3 regions of the Streptomyces sp. NPDC096040 genome follow, and region 3 is predicted to be linked to each of the others. Evidence: riboswitches for the same ligand, from Rfam matches in the RefSeq annotation. Region 3 holds a riboswitch; each other region holds the start of a gene.
What was found. A riboswitch is a leader RNA that binds a small molecule or an ion and turns the genes downstream of it on or off. The one in region 3 is predicted to bind cyclic di-AMP.
Positions count from the first base shown of each region.

Region 1: it holds a riboswitch for cyclic di-AMP, as region 3 does, so the genes downstream of both, ABTY98_RS31375 (M23 family metallopeptidase) here and ABTY98_RS02770 (C40 family peptidase) in region 3, are expected to answer to the same signal.
Region 2: it holds a riboswitch for cyclic di-AMP, as region 3 does, so the genes downstream of both, ABTY98_RS19725 (C40 family peptidase) here and ABTY98_RS02770 (C40 family peptidase) in region 3, are expected to answer to the same signal.

Region 1 covers NZ_JBEOTA010000027.1:105-4,583, forward strand. Annotated here, with positions in the region: gene ABTY98_RS31370 (GntR family transcriptional regulator) at 179-874, opposite strand; gene ABTY98_RS31375 (M23 family metallopeptidase) at 1,087-1,842, opposite strand; cyclic di-AMP (ydaO/yuaA leader) riboswitch at 1,855-2,018, opposite strand; gene ABTY98_RS31380 (M16 family metallopeptidase) at 2,244-3,632, opposite strand; gene ABTY98_RS31385 (M16 family metallopeptidase) at 3,629-4,479, opposite strand, start outside.
Region 2 covers NZ_JBEOTA010000013.1:158,155-162,633, reverse strand. Annotated here, with positions in the region: gene ABTY98_RS19735 (ATP-dependent Clp protease proteolytic subunit) at 124-759, shown strand; gene ABTY98_RS19730 (hypothetical protein) at 767-1,075, shown strand; cyclic di-AMP (ydaO/yuaA leader) riboswitch at 1,438-1,619, shown strand; gene ABTY98_RS19725 (C40 family peptidase) at 1,623-2,096, shown strand; gene ABTY98_RS19720 (ATP-binding protein) at 2,130-2,588, opposite strand; gene ABTY98_RS19715 (helix-turn-helix domain-containing protein) at 2,801-3,661, shown strand; gene ABTY98_RS19710 (DUF397 domain-containing protein) at 3,671-3,898, shown strand; gene ABTY98_RS19705 (8-amino-7-oxononanoate synthase) at 3,958-4,479, opposite strand, start outside.
Region 3 covers NZ_JBEOTA010000002.1:200,008-204,486, forward strand. Annotated here, with positions in the region: gene ABTY98_RS02760 (flavodoxin family protein) at 1-133, opposite strand, end outside; gene ABTY98_RS02765 (DUF1996 domain-containing protein) at 225-2,189, opposite strand; cyclic di-AMP (ydaO/yuaA leader) riboswitch at 2,520-2,694, shown strand; gene ABTY98_RS02770 (C40 family peptidase) at 2,703-4,479, shown strand, end outside.

The DNA of each region.
Region 1 (4,479 bases), on a different contig from region 3:
GGCCGCCATTCATGCGTGGCCGGACTTTGCGCCGGGCATAGTTAATTATCCGCCGGGCACACCGATAGCGCGCCATCGGAAATTCCGGGCGCGCGCGAAATAGGGGCGACGGAGGCCACTGAAGGGCAACGGAAATACTGCTCCACCGAATAACACCCCTTTGTATACGGCGCCCGTGTTAATGCCGCAGGCCCGACACGTTTACGGGATGTTGCGAAGTCCTCACACCGTTCACCCGGTCCGTGCCGCCGGAAAAGCGCAGCCGGTGGGAGATCGTGGACCGCTCGGTGTGCAGCGCGGTGATCGCCCGCGCGCGCTCGCCGTCGCCGCGCGTCACCGCGTCCACGATGGCACCGTGCTCGGCCCAGGACTCCACGGGGTTGACGGGTGCGTCGACGGCGTACATCCAGGCGATCTTGTGGCGCAGCTGGGTGAGTGTCGAGGTCAGGGCGTGGCTGCCGGTGGCCTGGGCGAGCGTCTCGTGGAACCAACCACCCAGGGAGCGCAGGTCCTCGCTGCCGCCCCTGCGGGCCCGTTCCTGGCCCAGCCTGACGAGTCCGCGCAGCACCTTGAGGTGGGCCTCGGTGCGGCGCTGGGCGGCGCGGGAGGCGCCGAGCGGCTCCAGGAGCAGGCGCATCTCCAGCAGGTCGGCGGCCTCCTGCTCGGTCGGTTCCGCGACGCACGCACCCGCGTGCCGACGCGTCACCACGAAGCCCTCGGCCTCCAGGGTGCGCAGGGCCTCGCGGACGGGGACGCGCGAGACGCCGTAGCGACGGGCCAGGAGTTCCTCGGTGAGCCGGCTGCCGCGCTCGTAGACACCCGCGACGATGTCGTCCCGGATCGCTGTGCATACCGAGTGCGCCGGAATCCGCATGTCCGACCTCCGCCTTAATCCCCGTGAAACGCCGCCGAGTGACGTCCGTTCCGTGACTCTATTGCAATGAGCGGGAATTTCCGACGGCGGCCCGGAATCCATGCATATTTTTTGGACACCGGAGTCACGAAAACGACGAAAGCCCCGACTCCGGGGGCCGGGGCTTCGGGGCTCTCGCCAGGTGACGTCACATGGTCATCGCCGTGGTCGGGTCAGACGTTCAGGCCGTGCTTGCGGAGGTAGGCGACCGGGTCGACGTCCGAGCCGTACTCGGGGGTCGTGCGGGCCTCGAAGTGGAGGTGGGGGCCGGTCGCGTTGCCAGTCGCGCCGGAGAGGCCGATCTGCTGGCCGGGGGTGACCTTCTGGCCCACCGTGACGCCGATGGACGACAGGTGGCCGTACTGGGTGTACATGCCGTCGGCCATCTTGATGACGATCTGGTTGCCGTACGCTCCGCCCCAGCCGGTGGTCACGACCGTGCCGGTGCCGACGGCGTGCACCACCGTGCCGCTGGCTGCGTGGAAGTCGATGCCGGTGTGGGCGCCGGAGGACCACAGGGAGCCGCCGGTCTTGTAGCCGGTGGAGACGTACGAGTCGGAGATCGGCGCGACGAAGGCGTTGAGGCGCTTGCGCTCGGCCTCCCGCGCGGCGCGCACCTTGGCCTCGCGCTCCTTCTTGACCTTCTCCGCAGCCTTCTTGCGCGCGGCCTCCTCGGCCGCCTTGCGCTCGGCGGCGGCCTTCTGCGCGGCGGCCTGGGCGTCGATCTGGTCGGCGACGGAGTCGCTGACCGTGATGACCGGGGTGAGGCCGGTCTGCTCGACGGAGTTCTCGGCGGCGAGCGCCGGGGCGGCCGAGACGGTGCCGATGACACCCGTGGCGGTGAGGGCCGCGATGCCGGCGGCCTGCGCGGTGGTGCGCTTCACCCGGCCGGGACGACGGTGCTTCCCGGAGGCGCACATGAACGCCATGTAGAGGCTGGTCCTTTCCTTCCCTCTCGCCTACCGGGTTAGCTGACGGGTTCGGAGCAGGAAGGTCTCCTACGGGCCCCCTCGCGGCTCGCGTGGGCGCCCGATTCACCCCAGGGACTGCATGGGTCCCCGGCTCCCCTGGCTCGCGCCGTACGGGGACTCGGCGATGGCTGTCCGGTGCCGCGGGCGCGGCGCACTGCCTGACGGACAGCCCGGAAGAACCTACGAGGACGTCCTCACAATGCCCAAACGGATCACGGTTTTTGTCGCGTATCCCACAGGGCAGACAGGCAACCTCCGCCCCAATTCGGACATTGGGCGGCCCTGGTGACGCGACAGTCACCAGGGCCGCTGCACGCGCGCGTGCCGCTCGTCCGGCCGCGCTGCTTGCTTCGCTCTGCCTACTCCGCGGCGACGACCGTGACTTCGCCGATACCGAGGGCCTCCACGGGCTCCTTGATCTGCGCCGCGTCGCCGACGAGAACGGTCACCAGGTGGTCCACCGGGAAGGCGTTCACGACCGCCGCGGTGGCCTCCACAGTGCCGGTGGCGGCCAGTTGCCGGTAGAGCGTGGCCTGGAAGTCGTCGGGCAGATGCTGCTCGACCTGGTCGGCCAGGGTGCCGGCGACGGCCGCCGCCGTCTCGTACTTGAGCGGCGCCACGCCGACCAGGTTCTGCACGGCGACGTCACGCTCGGCGTCCGTGAGGCCCTCGGCGGCGAGGGTGCGCAGCACCGTCCACAGGTCCTGGAGCGCCGGGCCGGTGTTCGGGGTGTCCACGGAGCCGCTGACGGCGAGCATCGAGGCGCCGCTGCCGTCGGGGGCGGACCGCAGGACCTGCCCGAAGGCGCGGACGCCGTAGGTGTAGCCCTTCTCCTCGCGCAGGACGCGGTCCAGGCGGGAGGTGAGGGTGCCGCCCAGGCAGTACGTACCGAGCACCTGGGCGGGCCAGACGCGGTCGTGCCGGTCGGGGCCGACGCGGCCGATGAGCAGCTGCGTCTGGACGGCTCCGGGGCGGTCCACGATGACGACACGGCCGGTGTCGTCGGCGGACACCGGGGGAACGGGCCGGGGCTGGGCGGTGGAGCCGCGCCAGGCGCCCAGGGTCTCGCCCAGCAGCTCGTCCAGGTCGATGCCGGTCAGGTCGCCGACGACGACCACCGTGGCGGTGGCGGGCCGTACATGCCGGTCGTAGAAGGCGCGTACGGAGGCCGCGTCGATCTTCTCGACGGTGTCCTCGGTGCCCTGGCGCGGACGGGACATCCGCGCGGTCGACGGGAACAGCTCCTTGTAGAGCTCCTTGGCGGCCCGGCGGCTGGGGTTGGCCAGCTCGTGCGGGATCTCGTCGAGGCGGTTGCGGACCAGCCGCTCGACCTCGCTGTCGGCGAAGGCCGGCGCCCTGAGCGCGTCGGAGAGCAGTCCGAGCCCCTTGCCCAGGCGGGAGGACGGGACCTCCAGGCTGAGCCGGACACCGGGGTGGTCGGCGTGTGCGTCGAGGGTGGCGCCGGCGCGCTCCAGCTCGGCGGCGTACTCCTCGGCGGAGTGCTTGTCGGTGCCCTCGGAGAAGGCGCGCGCCATGATGGTGGCGACGCCGTCCAGGCCGGCCGGCTCGGCGTCCAGGGGTGCGTCCAGGAGCACCTCCACGGCGACGACCTGCTGGCCGGGGCGGTGGCAGCGCAGCACGGTCAGCCCGTTGTCCAGGGTGCCGCGCTCGGGGGCAGGGAAGGCCCAGGGGCGGGCCTCGCCCGCTTGGGGCCGGGGGTGGAAGTCCATGGTGGCGAGCTCGGTCACTTGGCCGTCTCCTCGTCGTCGTGCTCGGCGGTGGCGGCTTCGACCGTGGCCTCGGCCTCGGGGTCCTCGGGTACGTCGGCGTCCTCGACCGCCTCCGGGGACTTGGGCTCGTAGACGAGCACCGCGCGGTTGTCGGGCCGCAGACGGGCCTTGGCGACCTCCTGGACCTCTTCCGGGGTCACCGCGAGGACGCGCTGGACGGCGGTCAGGGCGAGCTGCGGGTCGCCGAACAGGACGGCGAACCGGCACAGTTCGTCCGCGCGGCCCGCGACCGTGCCCAGCCGGTCCAGCCACTCGCGCTCCAACTGGGCCTGGGCGCGCTCCATCTCCTCGGGCGTGGGGCCCTCCTCGGCGAACCGGGCGAGCTCTTCGTCGATGGCGGTCTCGATGACCGGAACCTCGACGTCACCGGAGGTCTTCACGTCCAGCCAGCCCAGGGATGGCGCGCCGGCGAGCCGCAGCAGGCCGAAGCCGGCGGCGACGGCCGTACGGTCGCGCCGTACGAGCCGGTTGTAGAGGCGGGAGGACTCGCCGCCGCCGAGGACGGTGAGGGCCAGGTCCGCCGCGTCGGACGCGCGCGTGCCGTCCTCCGGGAGCCGGTAGGCGGCCATCAACGCCCGCGCGGGCACCTCCTCCACGACGGCCTCGCGCAGCTGCTCGCCGATGACGTCGGGCAGCGAACCGTCACGCGGAGTGGGCTTGCCGTCGTGTGCCTGGATGGAACCGAAGTACTTCTCGATCCAGGCGAGGGTCTGCTTCGGGTCGATGTCGCCGACGACAGACAGGACCGCGTTGTTGGGCGCGTAGTAGGTACGGAAGAACGCCCGCGCGTCCTCCAGGGTGGCCG
Region 2 (4,479 bases), on a different contig from region 3:
TCACATCTTGTTCGGCGAGAGCGGAATCCCCACGCAATGCCCTCGCCAGGATCTGTACGTCCTGTACATTTTGTAGTGAGAGTCCGGCCGCTGAGACGCCTCAGCCGCGAGGAGGGGTACGCCATGACCCGACCGTCCGCCCGCTACGTCCTGCCCGAGTTCACCGAACGCACCAGCGCCGGGCAGCGCACTCTTGATCCGTACTCGAAGCTGCTGGAGGAGCGGATCGTCTTCCTCGGCACGCCCGTCGACGAGACCTCGGCCAACGATGTGATGGCGCAGTTCATGTACCTGGAGCACGCGGCGCCTGAGCGGGACATCTCGCTGTACATCAACTCTCCGGGCGGTTCGTTCAGCGCGATGGCCGCGATCTACGACACGGTCCAGTACGTCGGCTGTGACGTGGAGACGATCTGCCTGGGGCAGGCCGGCGCGTCGGCCGCGGTGCTGCTCGCGGCGGGCACACCCGGCAAGCGGTCCGTGCTGCCGGGTGCGCGCATCGTGCTCCAGCAGCCGTCGCTGCCGGAACCGGTACAGGGCCAGCCGAGTGATCTGGTCATCCAGGCGGCGGAGTTGGACCGGATCCGCGCGCTGCTCGAAGAGATGCTCGTCCGGCACACCGGGCGCACGCCGGACCAAGTCCACCAGGACCTGGAGCGGGATCTGGTCCTGGACGCGCAAGCGGCGCTGGCGTACGGGCTGGTGGACCGGGTCGTGCCCAGCCACAGGACCTCCCTCGGTCTGCCGGACGCGGGGTGAGCGGCCGATGCTGCCACCGGAGCTTCCGCCGCTGCCCGCGCTGACCCGCGCCGAGGGCGAGTTGATCGACCGTTACCTGGACGTGGTCGATCTGCTGGGCCGTATCAACCCGGCGCAGAACGAGGACACCTATCGTGGGCTGCGCGCCGCGCAGGCGCTGGTGCGCGCGGCGTCCGAGCTGCGCGACGCACTGGCCCTGATGCACCGACGGGGTGAGACGGAGCTCCACGGGGACACGCTGGCAAGGGCATTGCGGGTACTCGACGGTGAGCGCCGGACCGCCCGCGTCGCACTCCCGCCCGACTGCGTACGGTGACGCACGCGGAAGTCCGGTGCGACACGTCCACCGGCCGACCGGACCGGAGTCGAAACGACCCAAAGGGGTTACCGCCGTTCGGCGGAGGTTGGCGTGGTTTTACCTGACCGCCGAGGTCGCTCGACGTGCGCGCCCGGAGGTGCCCGCGGAAGGCTTCGGCGCAGGTCCGGGGCTACGCAGGGCAGTTGACGGATAATCGAACACAACACTGTCCACCCGAACGGGTGGGTGGTGAGTAAACCCACAAATCCCCGATTCCGTTGGGATTTTCGGACAGGCGTGAGTGAAGATCCCTGTCGACGACAAGCCCCCGCTACAACGGCGGGGCGGTCCGGGCGGACGCCGAGTCCTGCCGCCGCCTGGATGACCGGTCGACGGAAGTGGATCGGCAGGAGTGGAGGACCCAAGCACGACGGGTCGCCGGAACGGTCGCACCATGACCGGGCCGAGCAGCCCTTGGGGTGAAGCCGCGGCAACGCGGCCGGGCAACTTCGCCAGCCCGAATCCGACAGGTCATCCTTCACAGGCGGCTGACGAAGGGTTGCGCATGACTGCGCTCAATCGTGTTCCGTCGTTGATGGCGCGGGCCGGCACGGCCTCGGCGCTCACCATCGCCGCCGTGGGTGGCTCCATCGTGATCCCGGGTGTCGCCTCCGACGCCTCGGCCGCCACGATAGCGACGAAGGCACTTCAGATCGCTGCCTCGAAAAAGGGCTCGCCCTACAGGTGGGGCGCCACCGGGCCGAACCGGTTCGACTGCTCCGGGCTCACGCTGTACTCGTTCAAGAAAGCGGGCAAGAAGCTCCCGCGTACGGCGGCCCAGCAGTACAACAAGACCCGTCACATCTCGGCCGGCAACCGCAAGGCCGGGGACCTGGTCTTCTTCCACTCGGGTTCCAGCGTGTACCACGTCGGCATCTACGCCGGGAAGGGAAGGATCTGGCACGCCCCGAAGACCGGGGACGTGGTGAAGCTCCAGAAGATCTGGACGCGGAGCGTCTGGTACGGCCGGGTCAGCTGACCCCGCCGAGAGTCGGCCGGCAGGAGCTCAGGGCTACGGTTCCTGCTGGCCGGCCACGGTGACCGTGCCGGCCGGTACTGCCCAGGGCAGCTCGATGAAGACGGTCTTGCCGCCCTCCCGGGTGGGGCGCACCCGGAGCTTGCCGCCGCACTCCGCGGTGAGCCAGCGGATGATGACCATGCCGCGCCCGTTGTCCTGCTGCACCGCGGCGGGGAGTCTCTTGGGGAAGCGCGGATGGCTGTCCGTGACGCCGATGCGCAGGTGTTCGTCGCGGTGGAGGACGAGGTCCACCGTGAAGGTGGGTGACTGCCCGAAGGTGTGCTGCACCGCGTTGGTGGCGAGCTCGGAGACAATGAGGCGGATGGTGTCCGCGGTCTCCGTCTCCGGTGGCAGCCCCCATTCCGCGAGGGTGCCCAGCACATAGGAGCGGGCCGCGGAGACCGAGGCGGGATCGCTCGGCAGAGTGACGGATGCTTCCAGGTGGTCTGCCATGGCGACGTCGTCCCTTTCCCACGGGACCGGAGCCCGACACGGCGCGGATGGTTCGAGTACGGTCCCGGACTGGTGCTTCTTCGTCAGACTGCCATTACCAGGGCGGTCAGGGGAGCGATCCACCAAGATATGCATATATCTGTCGCTCGATGCGGTGAACTCTGCGACCTCAGAGCGTATTTGGGCGGCTCGGAAGGAGTAAGGAGTAGCCCATGCAGAACGGTCCCGCGGTACGCCGCCGGAAACTGGGCGCCGAACTGCGCACGCTGCGCACCGGCGCCGGCCTCACGAGCGGCGAGGCCGCTCGTCTGGTGGGCTGGCATCAGTCGAAAGTGAGCCGGATCGAGACCGGCGCCAGCGGTGTGAAACCGGCCGATGTGCGGTTACTCCTCGACGCCTACGGCGTGGTCGAGGGGCAACTGCGGGAGTTGCTGCTGGTGTTGGCGGGGTCGGAGGACACCGCCGGGCGGCACCACTGGTGGCATGCCTATCGCGGGGTGCTGCCGCCCACCTACCGGGATTTCATCAGTCTGGAGTCGCAGGCCAGCGCGATGCGCACGCTGGAGACCTCGGTCGTACCGGGGCTGCTGCAGACCCCCGAGTACGCGCGTGCCGTGACCCGGGCGGCCGTGGACGGGCTCGACGACGAGGCGCTGGACGCCCTGGTGAAGGTGCGTCTGGCCAGGCAGGACGTGCTGCGAAACCGTCCGCCGCTGGAACTGAGCGCGGTCCTTGACGAGGCGGTGCTGCGCCGGGAGGTCGGCGGCCCGGGCGTGATGGCCAGACAGCTGGAGCGGCTGGTGGAGGCGGCCCGGTTGCCCCAGGTACGGCTCCAGGTGCTGCCGTTCTCGGCCGGAGCCCATATCGGCATCACCGGTCCTTTCGTAATCTTCTCATTTCCGAGCACTTCTGATCTGGATGTGGTTGTTGTCGACCAGTTGACGAGTAGCCTCTACCTCGAACGGAAAGAAGACCTCCAGGCGTACGCGGAGGCCTTCAACACCCTTCAGATCCACGCCCTTTCGACCGAGGACTCGTTGGATTACATCGCCGGGATAGGTGACGGCGCGTAAGGAGGCACCATGACTGCACTGCCTCGGAACGTACCTTCAAGTGCTGATCTGCACGGACTGCGGTGGCTGCGCAGCAGCTACAGCACCGGAGCGAACAACTGTGTGGAGACGGCACGGCCGCACTCCGGTCCGCTGACCGGACTGCTCGCCGTGCGCGACTCCAAGGATCCGGCCGGACCCGCGCTGCTCTTCTCCCCCGGGAGCTGGGCGGGCTTCGTGTCGGCGCTCACCGGCTGATCAGCCCGTAACCGACTCCGTATCCGCATATGGGCAAGGCCCGGCCGTGTCACGCCGACTCATGGTCGTGTCTCGCCGATCACCTGTACAGCGCGTTCGATCTCGGCCCCGGAGAGGTCCGCACGGGCGGTCAGCCTGAGCCGTGAGATGCCGTCCGGCACGGAAGGCGGACGGAAACAGCCCACGGCCAGGCCTGCCGTACGGCAGTCGGCCGCCCACCGCACGGCCCCCTCCGGGGACGGTGCCCGCACGGAGACCACCGCGGCGTCCGGACGTACCGCTTCCAGACCCGCGGCGGTCAGCCGTGCGTGCAGTTCCGCGGCGACCTCGCGGGCCCGCACCGCTCGTTCCGGCTCGCGGCGCAGCAGCCGTAGCGCCGCCAGGGCCGCGCCCGCGGCGGCCGGGGCCAGGCCGGTGTCGAAGATGAAGGTCCGGGCCGCGTTCACCAGATGGTCGATCACCCGGGTCGGGCCGAGCACGGCCCCGCCCTGGCTGCCCAGCGACTTGGAGAGGGTCGCCGTGACGACCACGTCGTCGGCGCCGCGGAGCCCGGCCGCGTACGGCGCGCCCCGCCCGCCGTC
Region 3 (4,479 bases):
TGGCGGACAGGGCGGCCCGCCGCACGACCCGCACCCCCTCGATCTCCGGGGTCGTCGCCCCGGAGACCACGGCCTCGAACATGGCCTGGCAGTGCGGTGAGGGCGTGTGGTGGACGATCAGCAAGGTAGACACACCGGCACCCTGCCGCGCCGAGCCCGCCGACGGCAAACGCGCAGGAGGTGCCGTCTGGACCAGGCCGGCCATGAGCCGCGGTACGTCTCCGTCAGGACGAGGTCCAGCGGGTGCGCCACAGCAGCACGAACCCGGAGGCCAGCAGCAGTCCGCCGAGGAGGGCGGGCCAGAGGTGGGCGCCGGTCTCGGCGAGATCGCCCTGGACGGCCTGCGGCTCGGTCTGGGGTGCGGTCGACGGGGTCTCCTGACCCACCGGAGCGGCACCGGCCGCGCTCGCCGTGCTGGTCGGGGTCGGGGTTTCGGGCCGCTCGGTCGGCCGGCTGATGTCACCGCCACCCGATGTGGTGCCCGACGACTTCTTGGGTGAACTGCTCGTGTAGACCCTCGGCAGACCGGTGTTGCCGGTGGGGGCGGTTCCCGTGGCGGGCTGGTCGGCCGGGGGCTCGGATGGCTCCGCGCTCTCGGACTCGGCCGGGGGCTCGGAGGGCTGGGCGCTCTCGGACTCGGCCGGCGGGTCGGCCGGGGCCGCCGTGTCGCTCGGCTCGGTGACCGGGCTCGCCGTGTCGGACGGCGGGTTCTCCGGGCTCGCCGACTCGGACGGGACGGGGTCGGCGCTCTGCGACGGCGGCTGCTCGTCGGCCCCCGCCCCGCAGGTGCGACCGGAGTTGATGCAGTCGACCATCTTCCGCATCAGGCTCTCGTCGAAGACGTTGATGAAGTCGCCGTGGTCGGTGACCGGCTTGTGCAGCTGCTCGGGGAACGAGTCCACCGCGAACAGCGGGACCGTACGGCCGCCGTCCTGGAGGCTCGGCGCGTCGACGTCGTAGACGATGCGCTGCACCAGCTGCGGGATCGCCCGGAAACCGGCCGGGCAGCTGCCGTCGGCCGCGGCGAACGCCACGTGGGTGCGGTGGTTGGCGCTGTCGATGTTCCGGCCGTCCCAGCAGCTCTGGAACTTGAACGTGCGTACGACGTCACTGCCCGAGGGACAGAGCGGGTACTTGTCCTTGAGCTGCCGGTCCTCGAAACCGGTGCAGCTCCAGGAGGCGTTGGCGTTGGCCGGGCCGTTGACGAAGGCCTTGGCGTCGCCGGTGATGATGCGCAGCAGCCGCGGCATCTCGGTGACCTTGGAGCTCGGGTTGCCCTCGAAGGTGAGCGTGACCTCCTTCGCCGTCACGATCTGACCGGCGTTGCCCTCGGTGCCGCCACCCGGCTTCTCGGCGTCCCGCTCCTGCCTGCCGTTCTGCAGCCGCAGTACGGGCCAGTAGTACGTGGACTTGTCGCCCTGGTCCGCGCAGCTCGTGTCGGCGTTCGCGAGGTCGTCGTCGCTGGCGAAGGCGTTGTTGGACTGGTTGCCGACGTAGTCGTGGAAGTGGTGGGCGCCGTTGGAGACACCGGGCGCGACGATCACGTTGTCCGAATTGAACAGGCCGTTCGCGTTGACACCGCAGCTGGAGGCGAAGGTGCCGGTGGAGCCGCCGGGCTGCTCGGCCGGGGTCGTGACGTTGGGCTGGACGGTGGTGATGTCGGCGTAGTCGGCGGCGACCGGGCCGTTGCCACCCTGGCCGCCGACACCGGCGCCGGCGCTGGCGCGCTGGCTCGGCGTGGCGCTGTCCTGCGGCGCCGTTGACTGCCCGCCGCTCTGGTCCGAGGAGCGCAGGGTGCACGCGGCGAGGTCGTCGAGGCCCTGGGGGCGGCGGTCGCCCTCGCGGTCGACGGCGTCGGCGATCCGCTGGAGGGATTCGGACCGCTTCTCCTTCAGCGGATCCAGGATCGTCCGGTCGGCGAGGCCGGGGTTCTGCTGGATCGCCGCGGCGGACTCCTTGAGCTGCTGGTAGGCGGCCGCGATCTGCTGGTCCAGCTGCGCGAGTTCACCGTCGACGTCGGCCCGGGCCCCGTCGGGCACGTCCGTCAGCCGGCTGCCGATGTCGGGGCAGTACACGGTGGGCGCGGACAGCACCTGGCCGGTGGCGATCTGCCCGGACTGCTGGTCCGAACCGCCTTCGGTGGCCGAGGCGTAGACGTTCACCGCGACCAGTACTCCGCCGCCGAGCATCAGCGCGACCGCTGCGAAGGTCGCGCGTTGTGCGCCGGTCGGGCGTCTGCGCCTGTTGGGTCTCAAGGTCGTTCCCCTGCGTGTCGGTCGGCCGGACATGGAAATCCCCCGTCACATACGCAGCGTGGCGCCACCGTGTTCAACGGTCCCGCGAATTCACGGTGACCTCACAGGAAGCGCCCCCTTGGGCGGCGGTCTGGTCCCGAACGCTACGACGAACATCACAAATACGTATCGGACATTACGCACGTCAACCTTCACACGAGTGACACAAGTTGGCTAAGTTGACGGGCAAGCCGCTCGGCTCCCCCCGGCGAATCCCGTCGGGCCGCGCGGCCTCCGCCGAATCCGGTGCCCAACGGGGCGATCCGGAGCCGGGGACCCAACCGAACCACTGGGGTGAATCGGCCAACTGCCCTTAGGGGCAAGGGCCGTAGGGCATGCCTTCCGGATCGACCCGCCCGAACCCGACAGCTAACTCGGTAGGCGGAGCACGGAAGGAGCACGACCCCCATGGCGCCCGAGAGCCGTGACGAGGTTCGACAGCGGATCGACAGCCTCTACGACCAGGCCGAGAACGCCACCGGGAACTACAACGCCACACGTGCGATGAACGGGGGCTCGCGGTCCCGCGGTGTCCCGCTCTTCAAGCGGCCCCGGCGTGACGACCCGGGCCTCGACAACATCGCCCGGGAGTGGTTCGACAGCGCGCGCTCGCGACTGGGGCCGAGTGTCCCGGCGGCGCTGCCCGCCGACCGGCAGCCCGCGCGGCCCGGCCCGCGGCGGCCAGTCAGCGCCATGGCCGCCGACCTGCTCGGCCAGTTGGAGGGCTCCGGCCCGTCCCGGCCCGAGCTGACCGCGGGACCGGCCGCGAACAGCGACATCGAGGTCGTCCGCGAGCTGACCGAGCGCCCGAAGCTGGAACTGACGGCCGGGTCCCCCGCGGCGCTGCCGCCGGGACCGTCGAGTGCGCCCAAGGCGCTGCCGGCCGTCGCCGCGCCGCAGCGCCAGGCGCCGGGCACGTCCAAGACCAAGAACCAGCTGAAGATCGCCAAGGCGCGTGAGCTGCTGTCCCAGCGCACCGGACAGCGCGCGATCGCGGCGCTCGAACCGCCCGCGCCCGCCCCGGTCCCGCAGCCCGCGCCGGTCGCGCAGTCCCCCTGGCCGACGCCCGGGGCACAGATCCCGGCGCAGCAGTGGCCGGCCGCCGCCGGCATGCCCGGACAGTACGGCGACACCGGCGCCTTCCGGACCGACGCCCTGACCGGTACGGGCGCCTTCCCGGCGGTGACCGTGACGGAGACGGGTGCCATACCGGTGGTGCCCGCGACGGACACCGGCTCCTTCCAGGTCATGACCCCGGGCGCCGGCCGGCCCATGTCCCCGGCGGACACCGGCGGCTTCCGCATCATGACCCCGGGCCGTACGGACACCTTCCCGGCCGTCTCCCCCACCAACGCGAGTGCCACACCGACCGCGAGCCCGGGCGACACCGGTTCCTTCCGGGTCATGACGCCCGGCGCCACGGGTACGTTCCCGATGCCGGACGACACGGGCGCCTTCCCGACCGCGGCCCCCATGAACACCGGCGCCTTCCCGACCGCAGCGCCCGCCATGCCGGCGGCGGCCGCTTCGGCTCCGATGGACACCGGCCCCTTCCAGGGCATGATGCCGGCCGCGACCGCCGCCTACGTCAGCGCGCCCCCGGCCGCCGCGGAGACCGTTTATCCCGCTTATCCCGCCGCCGCATACGCCATGTCGTCGGACGACTGGGGCACCGGCGCCTTCCCCGCGGCGCCCGCCGCCGACATGGGCGCCTACGCCGCCGGAACGCAGCCCGCGGCCGCCGCCTACACCACCGCCCCGGCGGCGACGCCCACGGCCGTGACGGACCCTCCCTGGGCGATGATGGCGTCCGCCGCAGCGACGACCGCGCCCCCCATGACCATGGCCACCGCCGCCCCAGCCGCTCCGGCTCCGCTCCCCCCGGCAGCCCCGGTAGTCACCGCGCCCATCCCGACCGCACCCCCGATGATCACCGCCCCGCTCCCCACCACGCCCCCAGCCACCACCGCAGCCACCTTCGCCCCCGGAGCCGTCGCCGACACCGGTTCTCTCCTCGTGCCCGGCTCCGCCGCCGAGTCCGGGAAGGCCATGAAGGCGCTGGCGTTCGCACGGGCGCAGATCGGACGGCCCTGTGTCTGGGGGGCGACGGGACCGGAGTCGTACGACTGCTCCAGCCTGACCCAGGCCGCCTGGCGGGCCGCAGGGGTGTCGCTGCCGCGCAGCG